Pelagicoccus sp. SDUM812003: one gene and its partner. The main gene of each other region encodes a partner of the protein of the gene in region 2 in a complex. Links are inferred from orthologs where the notes say so. Each region holds a gene or a part of one and is shown on either strand. Other genes may lie near its edges.

Region 1 (3,316 bases), on a different replicon or contig from region 2:
AGAGCCGCAAGGAATTGTTCACCGTCGCAGTCGAGCCGACTAACAGCCCGGTGATTTCTGGTGGTCAGCCAGGTCCGCACAAGATCCAAGGCATCGGGGCCGGTTTCATCCCCAAGAACTGCAACAAGGATATCATCGACGACGTCATCACCGTGACCAACGAAGACGCGTTCCAAACCGCTCAGGACCTCGCCCTCAAGGAAGGCATCTGTGGCGGCATCTCCTCCGGAGCCAACGTATGGGCGGCCTTGCAGCTGGCCAAGCGTCCGGAAATGGCTGGCAAGACCATCGTCACGGTGGCCTGCAGCTGCGGCGAGCGCTACATCAGCACTCCATTGGGCGAAAAGGCCCGAGCCGAAACGACCGGAGCAACCGCTTAGCGTTCGGGCCGAGCGATCTCCAGCTGATCGACCGTTTTTTAGCGGGCCTCCCTTCGCCGGGGAGGCCCCTTTTCATTTGTATCGACCCACGGGCGCGCCGGGGCGTCTCCGAGCGCCGACGGCCGCAACTGTTGATTGCGACGTTGCAAATAACAGTTGCTCTGGAGGCGATCGCCTTTTTGGGGTGGCGCCTGGGGCGAGTGGGCTTAGGTTTAAGAGGTTACCCTTATGTTGCCTCGTTTGTTCAGCCGTTGTTTCGAAGCCTTCACCGCGGCCGCCTTTCCGTCCCAGTGCGTGGAATGCGGCGGATTGGTGGAGGCGCGGAGCGACTTTGCCAGCGTCTGCGTCGCGTGCTGCGATCGCGTCCAGTTGGTGCGGGAGCCGAAGTGCCTGACCTGCGGATTTCCGTTTTTCGGCGAGACGGAGTCGAAGGCGGGCTGCATGCATTGCGAGCACCTGAGCCCGGTCTTTGGGCAAGGCTGGTCGGTGTCGCTGTTTCGCGGCCCGGTGCGGCATCTGATTCACGAGTTGAAGTATGAGCGGGGATTCTGGGCCTTGCGCGACATCGCTGCCATGGCCCGCCTGGGGCCAGGATTGCGGGAGTTCGTCGGCGACGCGATTCTGCTGCCGGTGCCGTTGCACGCTCGTAAAATGAGGGAGCGGGGCTACAACCAGAGCGAGTTGATCGTTCGCGAGCTGGCGAAGGTGTTTCCGGACAGCGAGATGGGGGACGTCTTGGAGCGGCGCGTGGATACCGTTTCGCAGACGCGGTTCAACCGGCGCGAGCGGGTGCGCAACCTGAAAAATGCCTTTTCATTGCGCCGAAACCGTGCCATACAGCCCGGCCGACGCTATGTTATCGTCGATGACGTTTTTACGACAGGCTCGACGCTCAATGCCTGCGCTCACGCGCTGGAGCAGGCGGGGGCCGGTCGCATAGATGTCTTGACTATCGGGCATGGCTAGACCTGATCCCAAGCGATTTTTCAACTAGAAGGCTCTGACAATGGCACTCTTTCAAAAACCGAAGTACTCGACCGTAATCGTCAAAAAGAAGGACATTCCGCAGGGGATGTGGAAGAAGTGCCCGGTTTCCGGCGAGATCATCTACAACAAGGAACTGGAGCAGAACCAGAACGTGGTGCCCAAGAGCGGCTACCATTTTCCCATCACTGCCCGCAAGCGCATCCAGAGTCTGCTTGACGAGAATAGCTTCAAGGAGGAGGACCGCGATCTCATGCCGGGCGATGCTCTGGAGTTCGTGGATTCCAAGCCCTATCCGGAGCGCGTGGCTCAGTATCAGAAGAAGACCGGCGAAAAGGAGTCGCTCATCAGCGGTCTGGGCAAGATCCAGGGGATCCCGGTTTCCATCGCGGTGTTCGATTTCCAGTTCAGCGGCGGTTCTCTGGGTTCGGTCGCCGGGGAGAAGATCACGCGAGCCATCGAGCGGGCCATCAAAAACAAGATCCCGTGCATTGTGATTTCCGCCTCTGGCGGCGCTCGCATGCAGGAGGGCATCCTCAGTCTGATGCAGATGGCCAAGACCAGCGCGGCGCTCAGTCGGCTTTCGGCGGCCCGGCTGCCATTCATATCGATCCTCACCGATCCGACCGCGGGTGGAGTGACGGCGAGTTTCGCTACGTTGGGCGACGTCATCTTGGCCGAGCCGGGCGCTCGCATCTGTTTCGCAGGGGCTCGGGTGATCAAGGAGACCACCAACGCGGAGCTGCCGGAAGGCTTCCAGTCCGCGGAATTCCTGTTTCAGCGTGGACTCATCGATCAGATCGTGCCTCGCACCGAGATGCGGGCCCGACTGCACGAGCTGCTGGCTGCTCTTTACCTGAAAAAAGAGCCAGAGTCCGCATAACGTAAGGAAGCGGGAGCGCCGCGGCCCTCCCGTCGAACGCCATGCCTGATCTCAGCTCCTACGAGGCAGCCCGCGAATGGTTGTATTCGCTCAAGAATGCGGGGTCGAAATACGGAATCGACCGTATGGAACGTTTCGCGGATGCGCTTGGGCAGCCGCAGCGCAGCTTTCCGTCAATCCACGTCGCTGGCACCAACGGGAAGGGGTCGACCTGCGCCATGTTGGAGCAGGTGTTTCGCGACCAAGGGTTCAAAACGGGGCTTTCGACGTCGCCGCACCTGGTTCGGCAGGGCGAGCGCATTCAGGTGAACCGCCGCATCCTCAGCGAGGAGGCGATTCTGGATTTCGTGCGCGAACTGGCTCCCTTGGCGAGCGCGATTGCCCAGCCTGATGCGGAGTTGCACCCGAGTTTCTTCGAGTTCATGACGGCCATGGCGTTTCTGCGTTTTCAGCGTGAAGCGGTGGACATCGCCTTGGTGGAGGTGGGGCTCGGCGGGCGGCTGGACGCGACCAACGTTTTGGTGCCGGAGTGCAGCGTGATCACTTCCATCGGATTGGACCACTGCGAAATCCTAGGAGACTCCCACGCCGCGATCGCTCGGGAGAAGGGCGGCATCATCAAGCCTGGCGTGCCCGTGGTGGCGGGGCTGCTGCCGGAGGACGCCATGGCGGAAGTGCGAAGCATTTGCCGCGAGCGCGGCTGCGAGCTCATCACGGTAGCGGAGCGTTTCGGCGAGGATTTGGAAAGCTTTCCTCGGACCAATCTGTACGGACGCTACCAGCGCATCAACGCCGCCATTGCCATGACGGTGGTGGAGGCGATGGCGGGGCGTTTCGGCTTGGACCGCGCGACCGCCGAAGCCAGCTTGGCCTCCGTTTCCTGGCCCGGTCGCTGGGAAGAGCGGCAGCTGCGGCATCGGAAGATCGTTTTCGATGTCTCGCACAATTCCGAAGGAGCGCGTTGGCTGGACGACAACTTGGCCGATTTGGTCGAGCGCAGCGGCGGAGCTAAGCCTGACGTGGTGATGGGCGTGATGGGCGGCTATCGAGCCAGCAGCCTGGTGCCGGT
Region 2 (3,044 bases):
CGGTGAGGCTAGCACGCTGCTGTTTCTTTGTCTCGCCTGTTCGCCGTTTTGTTTCAGCTAAGTTGGTATTCCTGACGAGGGCTACTCGAAGGTTTTGTGGTGCGTCATGAATTCAGCCATGAACGCGGTGGTCGCTTTGCCTTCTCGGAAGGTGGGGTCGCGCAGGATCGCTTTGTGCAGAGGGATGGTGGTCTTTATCCCGCGGATAAGGTATTCTTCGAGAGCCCGGTACATGCGCTGGATGGCGATTTCTCGCGTCGCTCCATAGGTGATGAGCTTGCCGATCATGCTGTCGTAGTAGGGCGGGATGACGTAGCCGCCGTAGGCATGGGAATCGACGCGAACGCCGTGGCCGCCAGGCGCGTAGTAGAGATCGATGCTGCCGGGACTGGGAATGAAGTTTTTAGAGGGGTCTTCCGCATTGATGCGACACTCGATCGCATGCTTGTCGAAGGTGATGTCCTCCTGGTTGAAGGCGATCGCCTCGCCCTGGGCGATGAGCAGCTGCTGCTTGATGAGGTCGATGCCAGTCACTTCCTCGGTCACCGGATGCTCCACCTGGATTCGGGTGTTCATCTCGAGGAAGTAGAAGCTGCCGTCTTGGTCCACCAGAAATTCGATCGTGCCGGCTCCTTCGTAGTTGGCCGCTTGGGTGGCCTTCACGGCTGCATCTCCCATGGTTTTGCGCAGCTCGGGCGTCAGGAAAGGGGAGGGCGCTTCCTCGATCAGCTTCTGGTGACGTCGCTGGACGGAGCAGTCGCGCTCGCCGAGGTGAAGCACTTTTCCATGGCTGTCGGCAAGCACCTGGAACTCGATGTGGCGCGGATTCTGGATGTATTTTTCCACGTAAACCGAGCCGTTGCCGAACGCTTTTTCGGCTTCGTTGCGGGCGATGTTGAATTCCTTGCGCAGGGCGATGTCGTTGTGCGCGACGCGCATGCCGCGACCGCCGCCCCCGGCGACCGCCTTGATGATGACGGGGTAGCCGATGCGTTGAGAGATCTTCAGGGCCTCGTCCTCCGAGTCGATCGGACCGTCGCTGCCGTCGACGACAGGTACGCCTGCGTTGCGAACCGTTTCCTTGGCGACGGCTTTGTCGCCCATCATTCTGATGGAGTGGGAGGATGGTCCGATGAACTTGATGTTGCAGGATTCGCATTGCTCGGCGAAGTCCGCGTTCTCCGAGAGAAATCCGTAGCCGGGGTGAATGGCGTCTACATCGGCTATTTCAGCGGCGCTGATGATCCGGTCCGCTCTGAGGTAGCTCTCGGAGCTGGGGGCCCTGCCGATACAAATCGCTTCGTCGGCGAGCTGTACGTGGAGAGATTCGATGTCGGCCTCGGAGTAGACGGCGAGCGTCTTGATTCCAAGTTCTCGGCAGGCTCTGACGATGCGAAGGGCGATTTCGCCACGATTGGCGATCAATACTTTCTGCATGCTTATACGGTGGTCTAAATGGCGAGGCAGCCGAATCGCTCCTGGCTGCCTCTTTGAAAAGAAGGAGTGGTCGGTTCGAGCTTTGCCCTAGGACAAGCGAAAGAGGCGCTGGCCGAATTCGACCGGCTGGCCGTTCTCGACGAGTATCTCGGCGATCGTGCCTTTGAGCTCGGACTGGATTTCGTTCATGATCTTCATTGCTTCAATGATGCAGACCACGCTTTCGGCCTCCACGGAGTCTCCCACCTTCACGAATGCGGAGCTGTCCGGGGATGGCGCGGTGTAGAAGGTGCCGACCATGGGAGAAGTGATGTACTTCGAATTGTCCTCGACGGCTGCGGAGGGAGCGGGCGCAGGAGCGGTTTCAGGAGCGGGAGCTGCAGGAGCCGCTGCGGCAGGAGCAGGGGCGTAGCTGACGATTTGCGGGGCGTTGGCGCTCTCGGTCGCTCGCTTAATTTGCAATTTGAAGTTCTCTTCCTCGACCGAAAATTCCGTTAGGTCGGACTTCTTCATTAGGTCGACGATCTGCTTAATCTCTTTGATGTCCAAAGCTCTATGGGTTCGTGGTTGTTCTGTAAAACTTGGGTCTGTTACAGGGTTTTTCCTAGGATGCAACCGTCTTGTGCCAGTAGCTGCCTAAGTAATAGCGGGCGAGTTTGGTGAAAATGATTCGCATGGCGAGCGTGAATGCACGACTTGGGTTTCATCTGTTCAATGCAACTATATATATATTATCTACGCTCTTACATCGAGCCTCCGACTGCCCATTTCCCGCTACTTGTCGCGTTGGAGGTCGCTGCGATGTTTACACCTCGAACGCTGTCGCTTCGAGTTTCGAGAAGCGAGCTCGCCATGGCGTCACGATCGGGCGAGCTCTGCGCTGGGGCGGCGCGTTTGGTCTCCTTCGTTTTCGGCCTGACTATGCTGAGACTGGGAAGGGGGGGGGGGGAGGGCGGCTCCGTGCCGCCGTGGATTTCGCTTCTCTCTGGCAGTGCTGGCGGAGATTGGCAGAAATCTGCCAAAGTGTTTCAGCGAGTTGATTCCGGAAAGGGCTTAACCAACCTGTTTGGAGCGGTTCGATGGCGATGTCCCCCTGTGGAATTTGCATTGTGGAAAAGTTTTTTCAGAAAACGCTTGAATGATGATTAGGTTTGGGCACTGTCCGGGCCTTCGTTCTTTTCCAGTGCTCTCAAGCAGCTTGTTTCCAATCAAGCGCCCTTCGTTTTTCGACCGAAAAAAGTCGAAAAAACTGCTTGAATTAGTCTTTGGAAGTGGCACTGTCCGCCTCCTCTGTTCTTTTTAGCGGTGCGCGAAAGCGAGTGTTTTGATTCATTTTCGATGGGTTTGAGCCCCGAAAAATAATTAAACTTTCTGCTTGAAATGAGAAACGAAGATGGCACTTTCCGCCACCTCTGTTCCTTTTAGCACAACTCACTACTTGGTCTTTTGAACCGGCTTTCGGAAAGCGAAAATTATTAAATTTTCTGCTTGAATCAAAATCACGATTCGACACTTTCCGGCCTCCTGTTCTTAAAGTTTTCTAAATTGTTTCGCTTCGAAACGTCTCGTTTTGGAAGTGAAGAAAAAGTTCAAAAAAGAGCTTGATT

The links.
Region 1: the proteins of accB (region 2) and accD are in contact, whole or in part, in a solved structure (PDB 8UXZ), measured with the Escherichia coli proteins. The link is inferred for Pelagicoccus sp. SDUM812003 from one-to-one orthologs.

What each region holds. Positions count from the first base shown.
Region 1 is NZ_JARXHY010000007.1:170,501-173,816, forward strand. What follows is about bases 319-3,316. They hold accD (acetyl-CoA carboxylase, carboxyltransferase subunit beta), read left to right. Parts: upstream 319-1,386; coding sequence 1,387-2,247; downstream 2,248-3,316. Other genes in these bases: cysK (cysteine synthase A), read left to right, coding at 319-380; QEH54_RS11635 (ComF family protein), read left to right, coding at 609-1,346; QEH54_RS11645 (folylpolyglutamate synthase/dihydrofolate synthase family protein), read left to right, coding at 2,289-3,316. In the rest of the region: more of cysK, read left to right, coding at 1-318.
Region 2 is NZ_JARXHY010000014.1:52,956-55,999, reverse strand. What follows is about bases 256-2,981. They hold accB (acetyl-CoA carboxylase biotin carboxyl carrier protein), read right to left. Parts: upstream 1,987-2,981; coding sequence 1,525-1,986; downstream 256-1,524. Other genes in these bases: accC (acetyl-CoA carboxylase biotin carboxylase subunit), read right to left, coding at 256-1,437. Also shown: more of accC, read right to left, coding at 82-255. UniProt on the Escherichia coli protein: This protein is a component of the acetyl coenzyme A carboxylase complex; first, biotin carboxylase catalyzes the carboxylation of the carrier protein and then the transcarboxylase transfers the carboxyl group to form malonyl-CoA.